3 regions of the Providencia sp. Marseille-Q8014 genome follow, and region 2 is predicted to be linked to each of the others. Evidence: riboswitches for the same ligand, from Rfam matches in the RefSeq annotation. Region 2 holds a riboswitch; each other region holds the start of a gene.
The links. Region 2 has a riboswitch for thiamine pyrophosphate ahead of thiC (phosphomethylpyrimidine synthase ThiC). Riboswitches for the same ligand answer to the same signal wherever they lie in the genome.
Positions count from the first base shown of each region.

Region 1: another riboswitch for thiamine pyrophosphate. It lies ahead of thiB (thiamine ABC transporter substrate binding subunit); the one in region 2 lies ahead of thiC (phosphomethylpyrimidine synthase ThiC).
Region 3: another riboswitch for thiamine pyrophosphate. It lies ahead of thiD (bifunctional hydroxymethylpyrimidine kinase/phosphomethylpyrimidine kinase); the one in region 2 lies ahead of thiC (phosphomethylpyrimidine synthase ThiC).

Region 1 is NZ_CBCOPT010000001.1:3,356,691-3,363,997, forward strand. It holds gene ACWPW6_RS14890 (thymidylate synthase) at 1-720, opposite strand, end outside; gene lgt (prolipoprotein diacylglyceryl transferase) at 908-1,807, opposite strand; gene ptsP (phosphoenolpyruvate--protein phosphotransferase) at 1,883-4,129, opposite strand; gene rppH (RNA pyrophosphohydrolase) at 4,134-4,667, opposite strand; TPP riboswitch at 4,781-4,881, shown strand; gene thiB (thiamine ABC transporter substrate binding subunit) at 4,943-5,947, shown strand; gene thiP (thiamine/thiamine pyrophosphate ABC transporter permease ThiP) at 5,923-7,307, shown strand, end outside.
Region 2 is NZ_CBCOPT010000001.1:421,173-428,479, reverse strand. It holds gene ACWPW6_RS01855 (ABC transporter permease) at 1-34, shown strand, start outside; gene ACWPW6_RS01850 (ABC transporter permease) at 21-839, shown strand; gene ACWPW6_RS01845 (ABC transporter ATP-binding protein) at 839-1,855, shown strand; gene ACWPW6_RS01840 (HAD family hydrolase) at 1,877-2,539, shown strand; TPP riboswitch at 2,778-2,889, shown strand; gene thiC (phosphomethylpyrimidine synthase ThiC) at 3,090-5,039, shown strand; gene thiE (thiamine phosphate synthase) at 5,023-5,661, shown strand; gene ACWPW6_RS01825 (HesA/MoeB/ThiF family protein) at 5,724-6,482, shown strand; gene thiS (sulfur carrier protein ThiS) at 6,470-6,670, shown strand; gene ACWPW6_RS01815 (thiazole synthase) at 6,673-7,307, shown strand, end outside.
Region 3 is NZ_CBCOPT010000001.1:1,973,677-1,980,983, forward strand. It holds gene ACWPW6_RS08645 (amino acid permease) at 1-1,206, shown strand, start outside; gene ACWPW6_RS08650 (GFA family protein) at 1,259-1,675, shown strand; gene pagP (lipid IV(A) palmitoyltransferase PagP) at 1,750-2,325, opposite strand; TPP riboswitch at 2,585-2,675, shown strand; gene thiD (bifunctional hydroxymethylpyrimidine kinase/phosphomethylpyrimidine kinase) at 2,727-3,524, shown strand; gene fbaB (class I fructose-bisphosphate aldolase) at 3,732-4,781, opposite strand; gene yegS (lipid kinase YegS) at 4,828-5,733, opposite strand; gene trhP (prephenate-dependent tRNA uridine(34) hydroxylase TrhP) at 6,173-7,307, opposite strand, start outside.

The DNA of each region.
Region 1 (7,307 bases), 2.9 Mb from region 2:
GAAAGGCTCACGCTTTAGCTGTACATCACGCATTAGTGGCAATTGGTTTTCATAAATATGTGCATTCACAATTTTATGATAAGCCTTACCCGCTTTATGACCCGTAATTCTCGCCATGAGTGCCAATAGTACAAAACACTGTACTTGGTTAAAGTTCAAACCAAGCGGCACATCACAGCTACGTTGGTAAGAGGTCAAATGGAGAGTATCACCTAATAAAGAAAATGTATGGGTGTGCATGCAAGGACGCAAACACCCCATTTCAAATTCACCAGGATTATAAAAGGTAATAATTTCCGCTCGGTCGTCAATGCCATTTTTTAGGTTGTTCACCACCTTTTTAAGTTGATCGAGGTGTGTGCCATCAGGACGTTGCCAAGAGCGTCCTTGAACACCGTACACACGCCCCATATCATCCTCTCCTTTACGATGAGGATTACTTAACCAAGCTTGGTTTTCATTGGCATTGGCATTCCATGTATTACAACCAATTTCACGAAATTGTGCTGCGTTATCATAGCCACGTAAATAACCTAATAATTCAGCAATCGCTGCTTTATAAAAGCTTTTACGGGTTGTGATTAATGGAAACAGGTTATTCGCGACATCATATTCTAAGTCGGCATTGATCACGGTTAAACAACGTACTCCCGTACGTTTATTTTCAACCCACTGCCCCTCGTCAATGATACGCTGACATAACTCAAGATACTGCTTCATAGTGACTCTCTTACTCGCGAGATAACAAATGTCATCAACATCCGTTACCTTATTGTATTTATAATGCTTTAACTCATCAGCCCCTAGCTAAATGGCAATGTAAGCCACGCAAAACATACTCAAGAATGGGGTAAACATGCATAAACGTTTTCAACCACACGATAACTTGAGTATGGCAAAGCAACCTTTATTTACTGGCTTGCTCTACTTTTTCTGGCTTATGCGCTGGAATATTTTTACCGTATTTGTAGGCCCAAATAATCATTAAGATACCAATTATGATCATTGGTATGGATAGAATTTGTCCCATACTAATACCGCCAAATAGACCTAATTGCGCATCTGGCTGCCTAAAGAATTCAACAATAATCCGGAATGCGCCGTAACCAATTAAAAATAAACCTGACACACTCCCCATAGGACGAGGTTTGCGCACAAATAGGTTCAGGATCAGGAACAGAACAATACCTTCTAAAAACATCTCATAAAGTTGGGAAGGATGTCGTGGAAGCACACCATATTGCTCTAAAGTAGGTAGCAATGAAGGGTCTTGTGCCGCAAGCTGAATATCTTCACTGCGCGAATGAGGGAATAAGAAAGCCCACGGTGTATCAAGTGTCACACGTCCCCATAACTCACCATTAATGAAGTTACCGATCCGCCCCATTCCAAGACCAAAAGGAATTAACGGTGCAACAAAATCAGAAACTTGTAAAAAACGGCGGCGAGTACGGTGTGCAAACCATAACATTGCACAGATCACACCAATCAAACCACCATGGAAGGACATGCCGCCATCCCAAACTTTAAATAAATAAAGTGGGTCATCAAGGAAAACAGGAAGATTATAGAAGAAGACATAACCGAGTCTTCCACCAACAAATACACCTACGAAGCCAACGTAGAGTAAGTTCTCAACTTCATTTTTTGTCCAACCACTGTTAGGTTTATTTGCGCGACGACCTGCCAGCCATAAAGCAAAAACAAACCCTACAAGATACATAAACCCATACCAGTGAAGCGATACTGGCCCAATCGAGAACATTACGGGATCAATTTCCGGAAATGCTAAGTAGCTGTTACTCATCGTTCCCCACTTTATTTGTTAATCTAAAATCATTGCGCATCATAGCACAGCTCATACGCAGGTGAATAAGGCTGATTAGATCCCACCTCGGGCAAAACCACCAAGCCCGTTTTTTTCCATAAATTGGCTAATGATCAACCTGATGTTCTCGCTTGTCTCAGCCTTTAAGATATCAGGAACTAATTTTTCGACCATATCAGACTGTAGCCCACGGATAAGGTACTTAACTCTCGGTACACTTCTTCCACTCATACTTAAAGAACGATACCCCAAAGCAATCAACGCTATCACACCTAAAGGCTGTCCTGCCATTTCACCACACACACTCACCGGCAAATCAAGACGATGACACTCTTCATAAACTTTAGCTAAAAAGCGGAGCATTGCGGGATGAAGGCTGTCGTAGATAGCAGCCACATGCGTGTTATTGCGGTCTACGGCAAGCAAATACTGAGTCAGGTCATTTGTACCAATTGAAATAAAGTCTACTCGTTCTTTTAACTCAGGAAGCAAAAACAGTAAAGAAGGAACTTCAAACATTACGCCAATTTTAGGTGTTTGTACCGTTTGGCCGATCGCTAAGCTGACTTCCTCTTTTGCTCTGTTAATCAATGCAATAGCTTCATCGACTTCATTGATGCTGGTGATCATCGGCAGCAGTATGCGCAAGTTTTTTGTTAACACGTTTGCATGTAGCATCGCTCTTAATTGGATCAAGAAAATTTCGGGTTGATCCAACATAACGCGTATACCACGCCAACCTAAACAGGGGTTTTCTTCACTGATAGGCATATAAGGCAATTGCTTATCTGCACCGATATCCAACGTCCTAAGTACCACCGGTTTATCTGCAAACAAGTGCAAGATTTCTTGATACAACAGTTTCTGCTCATCTTCTGATGGAAAACCATTGTGCAGCATAAAAGGCAATTCCGTCCGATACAGCCCAACACCATCAACTGCGACATTAATTTGTTGCTCATAACGGGGGCTTAATCCTGCATTTAGGTGAATATGAACTGATTCACCGTTTTTCAGCACAGATTCTTGCTCAAGGGCTCCTTCCGCTAAACGGCTAAGCACATCCTCTTCTGCGATGATTTGCTTATATTCCTGAGTAATAATATTTTCAGGTTCAATAAAAACTTCTCCTCGATAGCCATCAAGGATCAAAAAGCGGTTATGCAATAGGGATGGATCAATATCTGCTCCCATGATTGCAGGGATCCCCATCGCGCGGATCAAAATAGCGGAGTGAGAATGTGTCGCACCATCACGAACGATCACCCCAGCCAACTGCTCTAAAGGCATTTCTGCCAATAGGCTAGCACTTAGCTCATCGGCCACGAGGATAAAGCGTTCTGGCCATTGATCTATTGAAGATAAACTATCATCTAGATGGAATAATAAGCGTTGGCCTAATGCACGAAGGTCGGCTCCTCTTTCTCGTAGGTAGAGGTCACGTAAACGAGAGAATTGCTCAACATAATCCTCAATAACTGTCTTCACCGCCCACTCAGCGACAAAGCCTTGTTCTATAGCGGAAAACAGCCTATTTTTCAGTTGAGGATCATGCAATAAATGGTTATATAAATCGAAAATTGCCGCACTTTCTTTTTGAGAATGAGCAATAAAGCGTTTACTAATACGTCGACACTCAGATGCTGCATTTTCGATAGCGGTAATGAGACGCAGTTTTTCATCATTTTGGTCTAATGCACTGGCCTCACAAATACTGTCAAATGAAGGCTGTGAACTATCTTGCCAGCCATAAGCCATCACAATCCCTTGAGAAACAGGAATTGCTTTAATACGGCTCTGCCTGTACTGACCAAACACGCCTTTAGCCTGAGCTTGTGATAAGATAACCGCCAGTTGCATTGACAGTGTCACCATGAATGATTCCTCGGTTTCACTGAAAAAACGCCGCTCGTGCTGCTGAACAACTAAAACACCTAATAGCTGACGACGGTAGACAATAGGCACACCTAAAAAGGCTTTTAGTCGCTCTTCTTTTAATTGGGGAAGGTATTTAAATTCGGGATGTTCGCGGATATCAGCGAGGTTTAGCATTTCAGATTGGCGTCCAACCGCCCCCACTACCCCTTCATCAAATCCAAGGCGAATAGCAACACCGCTAGGTTTTCTCAACCCGCGGGTTGCCATTAAGTAATAGCACTGGCGCGAATGGTCGGCCAAATAAATGGAACAAACATCCGTCTGCATCGCATAACAAGTTTCGTTAACTAAGACTTCTAACGCCTCGGTTAAGCTTGTCGCCATTGCTACTTTTTCAACAATATCACGTAGACGCGTCAACATGATTTTATCTCGCCCCGCGTCTACGGTGAGTAAACGCAGGTCTCTGTGCCGGTTTTTGTTCCTGTAATGACATTACAACGGGTGCAAACTCTTTCATGACGCGGCGATACACTTCCCGTTTAAAAGAGACCACTTGTCTTACAGGGTACCAATAACTGACCCATCGCCAGCCATCAAATTCTGGCGATTTACTGCGCTGAACGTTTATATCTGCTTCATTGCATTGAAGTTGTAGTAAAAACCAACGCTGTTTCTGCCCAATACAAACAGGTTTTGTGTCCCAACGCACCAAACGCTTGGGTAATTTGTAACGCAACCAATTGCGAGTTGAAGCCAATAACCTAACATCTTTTCGTTGTAGGCCAACTTCTTCGTACAGTTCACGGTACATAGCCTGTTCTGGCGATTCCCCTGGGTTTATTCCCCCCTGAGGGAATTGCCATGAATGTTGACCATAACGGCGAGCCCATAAAACTTGCCCTTGCCGATTACAAATTACAATTCCTACATTCGGGCGGTAGCCATCATCATCGATCACCAGACTACCTCAATAACCAAATTTGAAAGATGGCTAATTGTTTCACACATACCCAAACTGGTAAACCTATATCAATAGAGTTTGCAGATATGAGCAAAGACACTACAATAGCCTCTGTCTCAACGGGGTGCCGAAATGGTTATTTAGGCTGAGAATTAACCCGTAGAACCTGATCCGGGCAATGCCGGCGTAGGGATTTGAGCTACCAGCAGCATAATATTGCTAAGGTGCCTTCTCAAATCCTGTGTAGTTTTCTCTCTAACGCAGGAAATAAAATGTTAAAAAATTCACTCTTTCGCTCTTTGTTGGCATTCACAACACTCAGTTTGGCCCATTTTGCATGGGCAGAAAAACCAACATTAACTGTTTATACCTATGATTCTTTTGCTGCCGAGTGGGGGCCTGGGCCACAAATTAAAAAGAATTTTGAAGCACAATGTGGTTGTGAACTCAAACTTGTGTCACTTGGAGATGGTGTAGCCCTCCTCAATCGCTTACGCATGGAAGGGAAAAAAACGAAAGCTGATATTGTATTAGGCCTCGATAATAATCTTATTGTTTCCGCTGAAGAGACGGGTTTATTCGCACCCGCAGATATCAACACCGATACCATGAAATTACCCATAGCGTGGGATAACACCACGTTTATTCCTTATGACTATGGTTATTTTGCTTTTATCTATGACACCAACAAAATCAAAAATCCCCCCAAGAGTATGAGTGAATTATTAGATAGCACACAACCTTGGAAAATTATCTATCAAGATCCACGCACAAGCACACCGGGCCTCGGTTTAATGTTGTGGATTGAAAAACTTTATGGTGATAAGTCAGCAGATGCATGGCAAAAAATGGCTAGCAAAACCCTTACCGTGACAAAAGGTTGGAGCGAATCCTATGGTTTGTTTTTAAAAGGTGAAGGGGATTTTGTCCTTAGCTATACATCATCACCCGGCTATCAGATCCTTAATGATAATAAAGATAACTATGCCGCAGCCCTCTTCGATGAAGGGCATTACATGCAAATTGAAGTTGCGGCAAGATTAAAGACGAGTTCTCAACCTGAGTTAGCTAAGCAATTCTTAGCCTTTATGTTAACCCCTGAATTTCAAAATACCTTACCCACCACCAATTGGATGTATCCCGTGATTGATATACCGCTACCTGACGTATACAAGGTTCTTCCTATGCCTAAAAAATCATTACAGTTTAGTGCTCAAGAGGTAGCTAAAGAACGTCAATCATGGATCCGGTTATGGCAATCCGCCGTCAGCCGTTAATTAATTTATCGCTGATTCCGGGGGCGTTAGCCTCCGGTTTATTAGTCACGGTTGCACTATTGGCTTTTGGTGCACTTTGGATTTTTTCGCCCGTCATCTCCGTTAACGACATTTTTAACGACAGCTATTTATGGCATGTCATTGGATTTACTTTTTGGCAAGCTTTTCTCTCTGCCCTATTTTCTGTTCTTCCCGCGATTATACTTGCTAGAGCGCTTTATCGGCGTAGGTTTTTAGGTAGGACCCTGTTATTACGTCTTTGTGCTATGACGCTCGTTTTACCCGTGCTTGTGGCTGTGTTTGGTATTTTATCTATTTACGGAAAAACAGGTTGGCTTGCTCTCGTATTTCAATATGTTGGCCTTGAATATCATTTCACCCCCTATGGCCTTCAAGGCATACTGCTCGCGCATATTTTCTTTAATATGCCACTCGCGACGCGTATGTTGTTGCAATCACTTGAGAGTATATCGATAGAACAACGTCAAATCGCCGCACAACTAGGCCTAAATGAATGGCAACAGTTTCGTCTTTTAGAGTGGCCTTACTTGCGTAGGCAGATGTTGCCTACCGCAGCACTTATTTTTATGCTCTGCTTCGCCAGTTTTGCTACTGTACTGGCTCTTGGCGGAGGCCCAGCAGCAACAACTATCGAGCTTGCGATTTATCAAGCCTTAAACTACGACTTTGACCTTGGACGTGCAGCCATTCTTGCTCTAATCCAGCTTGCCTTTTGTGTCGGTTTAATGTTTCTGAGCCAAAAGATAAACAGCCTATTTTCAATAGGCCATAGTCAGCATGCTCAATGGTATGATCCTTCAGATAATAATTTCCGTCGCATACGTGACGCCATTGTGATTATTGCGGCTATTTTATTTCTTGTGCCACCGCTCTTAGCAATTATCGTTGATGGTTTAAACGGGCGTCTACTTGATGTTCTCAGTCAATCCGCGCTTTGGCAAGCCGCTGCTACATCACTATTTATCGCCTTATGTGCTGGCCTACTGTGTGTTTTACTCACAATGATGCTGCTCTGGAGCAGCCGTGAACTTCGTTTACGCCGTGCAATCAAGCTAGGACAAGCAATGGAGCTTAGTGGATTATTGATTTTAGCGATGCCGGGAATTGTCCTCGCCACCGGTTTTTTTATTCTATTTAATGAAACAATCGGCCTACCTGACTCCCCGTATGCGTTAGTGATAATGACCAATGCGTTACTGGCTATCCCTTATGCACTAAAAGTATTGGAAAACCCTATGCGAGACCTCGCAGAGCGTTATAATCCACTTTGCCATTCATTGGGTATTAGCGGTGTTCATCGATTACGTATCATTGAATTGAAAGCCTTAAAAAAACCACT
Region 2 (7,307 bases):
GCTGTTAAAACGGAGCTATCATGCCAAGTTATAGCCTTACGACCAAATCACACCAAACGTCTGGCCTTTGGTTACATAAATTAATCCTGATTAGCGTCGCGAGCCTGCTTGCCCTGCCTATCGTGGCGACATTTATTTATTCTATCGCGACACAATGGGGAGCAACGGTGTTACCCGATGCCCTCTCGCTAAAATGGTATTTACAACTCTGGCAAGACCCTCGATTTTTGTTGGCCTTCGGACGCTCTCTGATTATCTGTTTCGGCACGCTGTTGGTGAGTACGCTAGTTATTTTACCGATGACATTTGCCGTGTTTTATCGTTTCCCGAAACTAAAAGGATTGATGGATCTCCTGATTATTCTTCCTTTTGCAATTCCACCGGTGGTTTCATCCGTCGGATTATTACAAATTTTTGCCGATGAACCTTTTATGTTGGTCGGCACTCCGTGGATACTCATCGGTACTTATTTCACTATCACCCTACCTTTTATGTACCGTGCGTTAGCAAACAGTTTTCAAGGGATCAACCTGCATGATTTGATGGATGCGGCACATTTGTTAGGTGCAAGTACTTTCAAGGCTTTTTTATTGATTGTGTTACCGAATATTCGTAAAGGCCTATTGGTATCTCTATTAATTTCATTTTCATTTTTAATGGGTGAATTCGTCTTTGCCAACATTTTGGTCGGTACACGTTATGAAACCCTGCAAATCTATCTATTTAATATGCGTCAAACCAGTGGGCATTTTACCTCTGCGTTAGTGATGTCTTATTTCCTATTTACATTGCTTCTCACATGGTTAGCAACTCGAATGAGTCGCTCTGGAGATAAATAATGAGTTATGTCATTGCTGAAAATTTGAGTAAATCATTCGGCCAAAATCACGTCTTCTCAAATATCCAATTCACAATTGAAAAAGGTGAATTCATCACCTTACTCGGGCCCAGTGGCTGCGGAAAATCGACATTATTACGCTGTATTGCAGGACTCGAACAACCGGATCATGGTGAGCTGTATATTAATCGTCAAAATATAACCCACCAAGCTGCTCAGCAACGTGGGATCGGTATGGTTTTTCAAAGCTATGCCTTATTTCCGAATATGACTATTGAAGATAACATCGCTTTCGGCTTAAAAATGCGCAAAGTAGAGTGTCAGGAACGAAGAAAAGCAGTAGCAGAAGTTATTGAAATGGTTGAATTACAAGGTAAAGAACATCAGTTTCCTCATCAGCTTTCAGGGGGACAACGTCAGCGGGTAGCCCTTGCACGAGCACTGGTGATGAAACCACAGATTTTACTCTTAGATGAGCCATTATCAGCACTTGATGCACGTATTCGTAAACATCTGCGACAACAGATTCGCCATATTCAACGTGAATTAAAACTCACGACGATTTTTGTGACTCATGATCAAGACGAAGCGATGATCATGTCTGATCGCATCTTTTTAATGAATAAAGGCGCTATTATCCAGAGTGATACCGCTGAAAATATTTATACCCAGCCAGCGAATGAGTTTGTGGCACGTTTTATGGGTCACTATAACCTTGTCGATGCAGATAAAGCGAATGCCTTATTGGGGCTAAATTTACAAGGCACACTCGCTATTCGCCCTGAATCCATCTATGTTAAGGAGACAGGACGCCACTACGGCGATCATATTTCACACCCTGTTGATGCAATCATTCTTGATCATCAACTACTAGGAAACATTATTCGTTACTCAGTCAATACGGCTGCGGGTAACATGACGGTTGATTTGCTTAATCGTTCGTCTGAACGACTCTTTGAACCCGGTACTCGCCTAGAGTTAATGTTTAACAAGAATGAAATTCGTGCATTTAGTTAGCGAATCGTAAAAAGAGGCATAATGCAAAATAAATTAGCCGTTTTTGATTTAGATGAGACCTTAATTCAAGGTGATAGTAGCGTGTTGTGGACACAATACCTGTGGGATCAGCAAATTATCACAGATCCTCGCTTTGTCGAAGCGGATAAACAGATGATGGCACAATACAATGCGGGTACGCTGGATATGGCAACTTACCTGCGTTTTAGCCTACAGGCTTTAGCTGGGATCAGTACCTCACAAATTGATCTCTGGTTAGCCGATTTTGTTGACACTATGGTGGTACCGCGCATCTACCCTGAAGGGATCCGTACTATCGAAAATTATCGACAACACGGCATTCCGATCATAGTGATCTCCGCAACAGTCTCATTTATTGTGAAAAAAATCGCCGAACGTTTAGGCGCTGACGTTGTAATGGGGATCGATATAAAGCAGCAAAATGGCTGCTATACCGATGAAGTCGAAGGTATTGCGACATTTAAAGAAGGTAAAGTCAAACGGCTCCTCCAGTGGATCCGCCACCAGCCAATTACCGATGCCTATATCTATTTTTATACTGATTCCGCTAACGACCTTCCTATGTGTCAATTTGCGGATGAAGTGTTTATTGTTAATGGCGATCAAAAACTACAACGGGCAGCGGAAGAAAATAACTGGCGACAATATACGTGGCAACTTTAACCTTATTTTTAGTTTGAATACGCCATTATTAAAATATTCTTTTCCTTTAAGCCATGTATATGCCATTCCTCGAAACCATGCATATGTCACTTCCTCTAAAGCGCATATAGGAAAGCAAAGATATCCCAAGGAGCATACACACGTATGTGACTTGGGTCGCTGAGCGCAGCCAACACACTTATCGTGTGAAGGATGACAAGGAAAATGCTTGAGAATAACCCAGAGAACACTATACTGGAGTCTCTTGTCGGAGTGCTCAGTGGTGTATACCACGAGCTGAGACCGTTAATTCGGGATCCGCGGAACCTGATCGGGTTAATACCCGCGAAGGGAACAAGAGTAATCATTTAGCGCCCAATTTTGTTTATTTCGCAGCTCATATTGATATTGATGAAAAAACTCACAATATGGCGAAACTAACAGCACAGCAAAATGAAAGCGCAACATCTTACTATTACTCCATCCGAACTCCAGACAAGCAACTTTCTTACGATAAACCAGAACGCTATGCATACCGCATAATCGTTCGTGACAATGTCAGGAAATTGCTATGTCCCAAAATAATATTATCCCTACAACTGACCTTTCACCTAAAGCTGCACCTGCACGAACGCGAAAAGCGCAACGTGATGCTGCTGAAAACTTCATTAACACGGTTTCTGGCGTCTCATTCCCTAATTCCAAACGTATCTATTTAACGGGATCGAGAGAGGATATTCAGGTACCTATGCGAGAAATTCAACTCTCGCCAACACTGATTGGTGGTGATAAAGATAATCCACAATTTGAAGATAATGAAGCGGTGCCCGTTTATGATACGTCGGGTCCTTATGGTGACCCAGACTCGGAACTGAATGTCCATAAAGGATTAAAAAAGATCCGTGAAGGTTGGATCCGCGAACGTAATGATACTGTTCAGGTTGATAACCTCAGCTCTGATTTTACACAACAGCGACTCGCTGATGCGGGGCTAGACCATTTAAGGTTTAATCATCGCCCTCGCCCATTAAAAGCGATCTCTGGCAAGCGTGTCACTCAGTTACACTATGCTCGCCAAGGTATTATTACCCCGGAAATGGAATTTATCGCCATTCGTGAAAATATGGGCCGTGAACGTATTCGTGGTGAGGTATTAAGGCAGCAGCATCCAGGACAAAGTTTTGGGGCGAATCTACCGGAAAACATCACGCCTGAATTCGTTCGTCAAGAAGTCGCAGCGGGTCGTGCCATCATACCCGCCAATATCAATCACCCTGAATCAGAGCCCATGATTATCGGCCGTAACTTCTTAGTGAAGGTGAATGCCAATATCGGTAACTCATCGGTCACTTCATCCATTGAAGAAGAAGTCGAGAAACTGATTTGGTCTACTCGCTGGGGGGCAGATACCGTGATGGATCTGTCTACTGGACGCTATATTCATGAAACTCGCGAATGGATTCTACGCAATAGCCCTGTGCCTATCGGTACTGTTCCTATTTATCAAGCATTAGAGAAAGTCAACGGTGTCGCCGAAAACCTAACATGGGAAATGTTCCGTGATACGTTACTTGAACAGGCAGAACAAGGCGTCGATTACTTCACCATCCATGCAGGCGTATTATTGCGTTATGTTCCAATGACCGCGAAGCGTTTGACAGGCATTGTCTCTCGCGGTGGCTCGATTATGGCGAAATGGTGCCTCTCTCATCATCAAGAAAATTTCTTGTATGAAAATTTCCGTGAAATTTGCGAAATCTGTGCGGCTTATGATGTTTCTTTATCATTAGGGGATGGTTTACGCCCTGGCTCCATTCAAGATGCAAACGATGCTGCACAATTTGCCGAGTTACACACGCTTGGTGAATTGACAAAAATTGCATGGGAATATGATGTACAGGTGATGATTGAAGGGCCGGGGCATGTGCCAATGCAGATGATCCGTCGTAACATGACTGAAGAGCTTGAGCACTGCCATGAAGCACCATTTTATACATTAGGCCCTTTGACTACCGATATTGCACCGGGCTATGACCATTTCACATCAGGCATTGGAGCCGCCATGATTGGTTGGTTTGGTTGCGCAATGCTGTGTTATGTCACGCCTAAAGAGCATCTGGGTTTACCCAATAAAGAAGACGTTAAGCAAGGGTTGATTACCTATAAAATCGCAGCGCATGCCGCTGATCTTGCCAAAGGCCATCCCGGTGCACAAATTCGTGATAATGCCATGTCCAAAGCACGTTTTGAGTTCCGCTGGGAAGACCAATTCAACCTCGCACTCGATCCTGATACTGCCCGTGCTTATCACGACGAAACCTTACCGCAAGCTTCTGGGAAAGTTGCTCATTTCTGCTCTATGTGCGGCCCTAAATTCTGCTCAATGAAAATTTCGCAGGAAGTACGTGACTATGCGGCACAAAAAGAAGCGGGAATGGAACAAATGTCCGAAGCTTTCCGAGCCCATGGTAGTGAGTTATATCATAGCGCTGAGGTCGTGTCCGATGACAAAATTGCCTAATACACCTTTTGCCCCCACAGAACATCGACTCGGCCTGTATCCCGTAGTCGACTCTGTCGAATGGATTGATCGTCTACTCAATGCAGGCGTCACAACCATACAGCTCCGTATAAAAGATAAGCGTGAAGATGAAGTTCGTGATGATATCCAACAAGCGATAGCTTTAGGCAAAAAACATCATGCACGGTTATTTATCAATGACTATTGGCGTTTAGCCATTGAGTTTGCTGCCTATGGTGTGCACCTCGGTCAAGAAGACCTAGAAACCGCCGATCTACTTGCTATTCATCAAGCGGGGCTACGTTTAGGTATCTCAACCCATGATGAGCATGAACTCGCCATCGCAAAATCAGTGCGTCCTTCTTATATTGCGATGGGGCATATTTTCCCGACACAAACTAAAGAAATGCCGTCATCTCCTCAAGGATTAAACACGCTAAAAGCCATGGTGGAGGCGACTCCAGACTATCCAACCGTTGCTATCGGTGGCATTTCTATCGATAAAGTGCCCGCCGTACTCGCAACTGGGGTGGGTAGTGTTGCCTTAGTAAGTGCAATTACCAAAGCGGACGATTGGCTAGAGGCAACAAAAACACTTTTGCGCCTCGTAGAAAATCATTGATTACCTGAATCAAACCTACAGCATACTTTCTTGTAGCTGTAGGTGAATTCGAGGAGTTTATCATGTTAAATGATCACGAATTTATGCGTTACAGCCGCCAGCTATTGCTTGAAGATATTGGGCTAGAAGGTCAAGCCAAGCTGAAAAACAGTAAAGTGCTCATTGTTGGTCTCGGTGGTTTAGGTGCCCCAGCATCCCTTTATTTGACAGCTGCTGGTGTGGGTGAATTGTGGCTTGCTGACCACGATGAATTGCATCTCTCTAATTTACAAAGGCAAGTTTTATACGGTACCGAAGACATCCCACAATCAAAAGCTAAGCTGGCCTCAGAACGACTGCAACACCTTAATCCATTAGTGACAACCCATGTTTTACAAAAGAAATTAGATAGTCAAAGCTTATTGCCACTTGTCGAGCAAGTCGATCTAGTCCTCGATTGTTGCGATAACATGGCGACGCGTCATGCTGTGAATGAAGCCTGTGTGATAGCCAATAAAACACTCGTTAGCGGGAGTGCTGTTGGGTTTGGTGGACAGTTAATGGTGCTCGAGCCTCCTTTTAATCATGGTTGTTATGCCTGTTTATATCCAGACCAAACGGAGCCTCAACGTAACTGTCGTACCGCTGGTGTTCTTGGGCCTGTCGTTGGTGTCATTGGCACCTTACAAGCCTTAGAGGCGATTAAGCTATTAGTTGGGTTACCTTCCTCTTTAAGTGGAAAATTGCGTTTATTTGATGGCAAACAGCAACAATGGAATACATTGCAGCTAACCCCTTCTATTCAATGTCCTATCTGTCGAGAAGAAACATGCGCCTTATAATTAACGACCAACCAATGGAGTTCGAGGCGCCATTAACGGTGTCTCAATTACTTACCGCGATAGAACGTAGTACCGTTGGTACGGCTTTGGCCATTAACCAAGTTATCATTCCTCGTCATCAGTGGGATTCACACCATCTAAATGATCAAGACAATATTTTATTGTTTCAAGCTATCGCTGGAGGCTAATCATGTTAAAAATTGCCGATGTCACTTTTCAATCACGTCTATTTACCGGAACAGGGAAATTTGCCAACCCAACCTTAATGCAAGCGGCAATAACGGCATCAGGTAGCCAGCTCGTTACTATGGCGATGAAACGTGTTGACTTACGTGGCAATGACGATGGAATTTTAAAACCTTTACAAGAACTTGGCGTAAAACTACTCCCCAACACGTCGGGGGCCAAAAATGCTCAAGAAGCCATTTTCGCGGCACGTCTTGCTCGGGAAGCTTTAGGTACGAATTGGGTAAAGTTAGAAATCCACCCAGATGTCAAATACCTACTGCCCGATCCCGTTGAAACCCTTCTTGCAGCAGAGCAGTTGGTCAAAGAAGGCTTTGTGGTACTTCCCTATTGCAGTGCAGATCCGGTTCTCTGTCGACGGCTCGAAGAGGTGGGTTGTGCGGCCGTAATGCCTTTAGGTGCGCCGATTGGAACCAATAAAGGGTTAGTAACCAAGGAGATGCTACGGATCATTATCGAGCAAGCCGCCGTTCCTGTCGTCATTGATGCGGGGATTGGTGCTCCTAGCCATGCCCTTGAAGCCATTGAAATGGGCGCCGATGCGGTATTAGTCAACACGGCCATTGCCGTTGCTAATGA
Region 3 (7,307 bases), 1.6 Mb from region 2:
ATGCGTCAGTTAGGGGAAATGATTGTTCAAGAGCCTGTTGCAGGTTCATTTAGCCACTTCGCGTTTAAGTATTGGGGCGGTTTTGCAGGCTTCTTGTCTGGCTGGAATTACTGGTTTATGTTTATCCTCGTAGGGATGACGGAACTGACCGCAGCTGGGGAGTATATGCGACGTTGGTGGCCTGACTTACCTATTTGGGTCTCTGCTGCTGTTTTCTTTATTGCTGTTAATGCGGTCAACTTAATCAATGTGCGCTCTTATGGCGAAACCGAATTTTGGTTTGCTTTAATTAAAGTGATTGCTGTAATTGCGATGATTGTCTTTGGTTGTTATTTATTATTGAGCGGTAAAGGTGGCCCACAAGCCAGCATCTCTAACTTATGGGAGCATGGTGGTTTCTTTGCTAATGATTTTATAGGGTTATTAATGGCATTAGCCATTATTATGTTCTCATTTGGTGGCCTTGAGCTGGTTGGGATCACTGCCGCGGAAGCCGAAGAGCCTGAAAAAAGTATTCCGAAGGCGATCAACCAAGTTGTTTATCGTATCCTGATTTTCTATATAGGCTCACTAACGGTATTACTGGCCTTATACCCATGGGTTAATCTAGATGGTGAAACAAGTCCATTTGTTTTAATTTTCCATGAATTAGGTGACATGCTGGTTGCAAATGCATTAAACGTGATTATCTTGATCGCTGCTCTTTCGGTGTATAATAGTGCAGCTTATTGTACAAGCCGTATGTTATATGGCTTAGCGCAACAACAAAATGCCCCTCAATTTATGGCGAAAGTAAATAAAGGTGGCGTGCCTGTCATGGCGCTGATCGTATCGGGTATTGCAACTTCTGGCGGTATTGTGATCAACTTTATCATGGAAGGTAAAGCATTTGCTTTACTGATGACATTGGTTGTGACAACGCTGGTTCTTAACTGGATTATGATTTGTGTTTCTAACTTAAAGTTTAGAGCGCAAATGAACAAACAAGGTATTGAAACGAAGTTTAAAAGTATTTGGTATCCATTCGGCAATTACCTGTGCTTAGCCTTTTTAGCGATGATTTTAATTATTATCTTAATGATGGATGGGCTAAGGATCTCGGTCTTGATCATGCCAGTATGGATTGCGGTGCTATGGATTGGTTATCAGTTCTCTGGGGCGAAGAAACAAGAAGCTGAAAAAAACAAGGCATCGACAGCTAATTAATTAGCTTCAACATCAATTAATGTAATTATTCATTTCATTGATGGGAGGCTTTATGGAGACACGATTTGCCCAATGCCATTGTGGCAGCGTTAAATTCAAAGTAACACTCACCGATGGATTGAATACCCTAAGACGATGCAATTGCTCCTACTGCCGAATGAGAGGGGCAATTGCAGTCTCTGCACCATTATCTGGTATTGAAATTCTTGAAGGCAAACAAAAGTTAACCGAGTATCGGTTTAACACACAGCAGGCTGCTCATTTCTTCTGTTCTGTTTGTGGCATTTATACCTTTCATCAACGGCGCTCAAATCCTGAACAATATGGCGTGAATGTTGCTTGCCTAGAAGGCGTTTCGCCTTTTGATTTCGAAACAGTCAATGTTATGGATGGCATAAATCACCCGCAAGATGGCGGTGGTGGTGTTGTTGGGTATTTAACTTATCGGAAAGCAACGAATCAAAAATAATGCATCAATCAAAATGGCCAGTAACAGAATACTGTTGCTGACCACTTTTGTTGTTATTTAATGAATAATACGGATTACCACTGCCAACGAAGCCAGGCAAATAACACGTTACCGTTATTATGAGTTCCTGGAATATAAGTGGCTTGAACCGCTAATCGGTCATATTCCATAGAAACTAATGGGAGTGGTAGAGGCAATGGAATATAGTAGTAGTCATCACGAGCCGTCACGCTTAACGTGAAACCTGCCCCCATTTTAAAACCATCCAGTTCGCCTGGGATCCACATTTTTTGAAAAGCATAACCTGCGATTGGCTCGACTTTGTTATGTGAGTCCATGAACGCCATAGCATATAAGGCATGCCAGTCATTATCTTCATCATAGCGATATTTACCGAGACCAAATCCCCAAGGATTTTCATTATAACTGTCGGTTTTTTCTTTATCGTAAGTAAACCGGTTATGCCATGTTAAAACAGGAATATAGATGTCGTATTGATCCGAATCCCAAGTAGTACTGACATTTCGAGTAAATTTATCCCAGAGTCCCTCAGACTCTTGAGCTGTGTTGGTGGATGACGCGAAGCAGATGGAAGTCATCATTAAAGCTGATGCTCCTACAACTTGCTGCAATTTTTTATTAACTCTCATTGTAAATCCGATTCAGGTTAATGCGTGTTTCGATGGCATTGAAGTAGATAAATATGGGTAATAAGTCTCGACTATCATGACTGATAATATGCTTATACACTTTAATTATTTTAGTTTACATAGGTGAGTTATAACAGCATTAATTGAATTTGCCTAATATTGGGCATTATCTTAATTGTCTCTGCATAATCAGCCATGTAAGGAAAGCTATGGCTGATAGGCTGGTCTGTTGCGAGAAAAAATGCGATACTTATTCAGTATTTTTGGCTCGGGGCGTCGCTTAAGACTGAGAAGCACCCGTATTACCTGATCTGGATAATGCCAGCGTAGGGAAGTCGGAAGCGTCAATGATAAACCTTCCAATAGACCACTCCTTATGCTGTGCTTAGGAGTGACATTTCATGAAAATCAATGCGTTAACCATTGCTGGAACAGACCCTTCTGGTGGCGCTGGGATCCAAGCGGATTTAAAAACGTTTTCGGCACTCGGTGCTTATGGAACGAGTGTAATGACTGCTTTGGTAGCGCAAAATACCCGAGGTGTGCAATCAGTTCACGAATTACCTGATACGTTTGTTGCTGCGCAGCTCGCATCGGTACTTAGTGATGTGCGTATTGATAGCGCTAAGATCGGCATGTTATTCAACCAAGAAGTCATTGCTGTCGTGGCGCAAGCCTTAAAGCAATATCATATTCCTCATATTGTTTTAGATACGGTGATGATCGCTAAAAGTGGTGACCCATTATTACTTCCTGACGCAATTGATGCGATGCGACGTGAGCTTCTGCCTTTGGTTTCACTTATTACCCCTAACTTACCTGAAGCGGCGGCATTGTTAGATGAACAAGTCGCGAAAACAGAAGCCCACATGCTCAGTCAAGGGCATCGATTACTAGAAATGGGGTGTCAGGCGGTTTTAATGAAAGGTGGACATTTAACTGACAGTGAAAGTCCCGATTGGTTGATTACTCCTGAAGGCGAGTGGCGCTTTACGTCACCAAGAGTGAATACGCGTCATACTCATGGTACAGGCTGCACTCTGTCTGCCGCATTAGCGGCACTGAGGCCTCGATTTGCTAATTGGCAGCAAACGATTCCTGAAGCCAAAGCATATTTACAAGCGGCGTTAGAGCATGCGGATAGCTTAGAGGTGGGGGAAGGGATCGGACCTGTTCATCATTTTCATGCGTGGTGGTAAGGTGAACCACAAAAGTGTCTTCTTATGAAGGTTCCATGTTACTGATTGACAGAGTGTGCTTGCTGGCATATTGGCTATGCTGATTGAAAATCAATTAGGAAAATTGGGTATCATTTTTCCTGATAACATAAAGCGGGAAAAGAGGTTTTTTATCCCGCTTTGTCAACAATTTTATCCTGCAATCAGAGGACGTTAGGTAGATAAAGCTTAAGCGATGGTGATGTCTTTATTCAGGTAAACATCTTGCACGGCATTGATTAACTCGACGCCTTCCTTCATCGATTTCTTAAAGGCTTTACGGCCTAATATTAATCCCATACCACCTGCACGCTTGTTGATTACAGCAGTACGAACGGAATCACTTAAATCATTTTGCCCTGAAGCGCCGCCGGAGTTGATCAGGCCCGCACGTCCCATGTAGCAGTTGGCTAATTGATAACGTACAAGGTCGATTGGGTTATCTGTTGTCAGTTTGGTATAAACGCGCTCATCAGTATGACCGAATCCAATGGCTTTATAGCCCCCATTATTTTCAGCCATTTTCTGCTTAACAATATCAGCGCCAATAGTCGCCGCGATGTGGTTAGCTTGCCCTGTTAAATCGGCACTTGCATGGTAATCAACGCCATCTTTTTTAAATGCGGAGTTGCGTAAATAAGCCCAGAGAACTGTGACCATACCAAGTTCATGTGCCCGTTCAAATGCCGCTGAGATTTCTTCAATTTGGCGACGAGACTCATGAGAACCGAAGTAGATGGTAGCACCTACAGCAACCGCCCCCATTTCAAATGCTTGTTCGACACTTGCATAGAGTGTTTGGTCATATTGTGCTGGATAACTAAGGGTTTCGTTATGATTGAGCTTAACTAAAAAAGGAATTTTATGAGCATAACGACGGGAAACGGCAGCCAGTACGCCATAGGTAGAGGCAACACAGTTACAACCGGCTTCAATGGCCAACTCTACAATATTTTTAGGATCAAAATAGAGGGGGTTAGCGGCAAATGAGGCTGCTGCTGAATGCTCAACGCCTTGATCCACAGGAAGAATAGATAAATAACCCGTTCCCGCTAAGCGACCATGATTAAATAAAGTTTGCATTGAACGAAGGACGCTATTGGGGCGGTTATTATCGATCATGACACGATCGACAAAATCAGAACCAGGTAAATAAATGCTGTCACGGGGAATGGTTTGGCAACGATGGTCAAGAAGTGTTGATGCTTCAGAACCTAACAGCTTGGCGATATCAGTCATGACTTCCTCCATTTAACAAAAGTCTAGGGGATGTTAATCATTAAATTTAAGATAACAAGCCACATTGAGGCGGTAATCGGCAGTGGATCGCTTCAGGTAGTAACTCAAAGGTGAAAGTTTCACCAGAAAGTGGCTCTCCGTCCAAATTAAATACCATTTCATGGGGGGATGAAATTTTGACCCAAGAAGTTGTTTTTTCAATTAAATGCTGATTTTTGTCATTGGTGAACAAATTCGTCAGTAGGGCGGGTATCACATCACGCGCAGGCACGATCAATAAATTCAATTTACCATCATCGATTAACGCTTCTGGAGTGAGTTGCTGACCTCCACCTGCTTGTTTACCATTGCCGATGGCGACGACTAAAGTTTCGCCTTCCCAGTTAAAATGTTCAGTTTCAATTTTACAGGTATCAGTTTTTAGGGTGTCAGGGCGTAATAGGCCGTTAATCACATAGGCCGCGCCACCGAGAGCGGATTTTAGGGCTTCTGGCGTTTCTGTGGTGATGCGTGTACCAAATCCCCCAGTGGCCATATTCATAAAAAAAGCATCATGATTCACTCTAGCAATATCGATAGCAAAAGCTTTACCTTTTACTGCTAATGCTAAAGCCGCATGGATATCCATAGGAATATTAGCGCTAGTGGCGAAATCATTCGCGGTTCCTAATGGTAAAATCCCCATAGCTGGGCGTTGTGTGTCAGGTAAAGCCATTAGCGCGCTTGATACCGCATTGATGGTGCCATCACCGCCGCCTGCAATAATGGTTTCTACGCCTTGCTTTATGGCTTCCTCAATAAAAAGAGGTAACTCACTGTTTTCCCATGGGATACGCACCCAAATCGTATGACCTTCGTCACGTAGTTGATAGATTGATTTTCTGAGTTCAGGATTGGCTGCTTGTTTGCCATTAAGAATAACGAGTGCGCGATGAAGCTTATCGATAGCCATTTTGATCCTTGTAATGAAAAAAAGAGTGATAAAAGTATAGACCCGATAGTTGGGGTAGTGGCAACTATTAAATAATCACATGGCTAAAATAAGTATAATTAACGGGGAGTTCGCAGAGGTAAAAAAAGAAATGGCTAGCTCAAGGGAGATTGAGCCAGCCAAGGAGGTGGTTCCTAGTCTTATTTTATGACTTTCTAGTTCTTCATTTTCGATTGTGACTATACGACATTGAATAGCTAATTGTTGTGATCTATTGCATAAAAATGGATATTAAATACATTTTCACGGAGAATCATTATTTATGAGAATGATTATCAATTGATAATCCTGTTTTATAAGGAAATAATATAAATTGAGGAAATAAAAAATGCTAGAAAATCAATAAATTAAATTATTGATATCTAGCATTATAATCAGAATAGATAAGTAAGTGTCTGAACTAAGCAGTAGTTGTCATTTCTGGCTGATGAGGTGAACGTGTTGTGGTGCCTGCCAGATTCCGAATCAATAAACCAAAATCGAGTTCAACATCATCGGGAACAGGAAGGTACACAATATGCCCATTTCCTGGTGCCACTTCAATTGCTTCCCCTTTACGGTTATGAAGCGTCTCAAGGGTGAACACAATATTGCCTGCGGGTGTCATTAATTCTAGGCTATCACCAACACTGAATTTATTTTTTACATCAACCTCAGCAAGTCCATTAACGCGTTTTCCTGTGAATTCGCCCACAAATTGCTGCGTTTCTGAAACTGAGTAACCGTACTCATAAGTCTGATAAGCATCATGAGTATGACGACGTAAAAAGCCTTCCGTGTAGCCGCGATGAGCTAAGCCTTCTAAGGTTGAAAGAAGGGTAGGATCAAAAGGTTTGCCTGCAACAGCATCATCAATAGCACGACGATAAACTTGCGCCGTACGTGCACAATAATAAAATGACTTTGTACGTCCTTCAATTTTCAGTGAATGAACACCCATTTTTGTTAGATTTTCGACGTGTTCAATAGCACGTAAGTCTTTCGAGTTCATGATGTAAGTGCCATGTTCGTCCTCAAAGGCGGTCATATATTCACCTGGACGCTTTGCTTCCTCAATCATAAATACTTTATCCGTTGGGGTGCCTTCGCCTAACGTAGGGGCAACATTTTTGACAGGGATAGGCTCATGCATGTGGACGATATTGCCAACCTCGTCTTCTTTACCTTCTTCGACTTTATATTCCCAACGGCAAGCATTGGTGCAAGTACCTTGGTTGGGGTCACGTTTATTAATATAACCTGAAAGAAGACAACGGCCAGAGTAAGCCATACAAAGTGCACCATGAACAAACACTTCTAATTCGATATCAGGCACTTGCTTACGAATTTCAGCAATCTCTTCAAGGGATAACTCACGCGATAGGATCACTCGCGTTAATCCCATCTGCTTCCAGAATTTTACCGATGCCCAGTTAACGGCGTTTGCTTGCACGGACAGGTGAATATCCATGTCAGGGAAGGCTTCACGTACCATCATAATTAAGCCAGGGTCAGACATAATCAATGCATCTGGTCCCATTTCAATGACAGGAGTG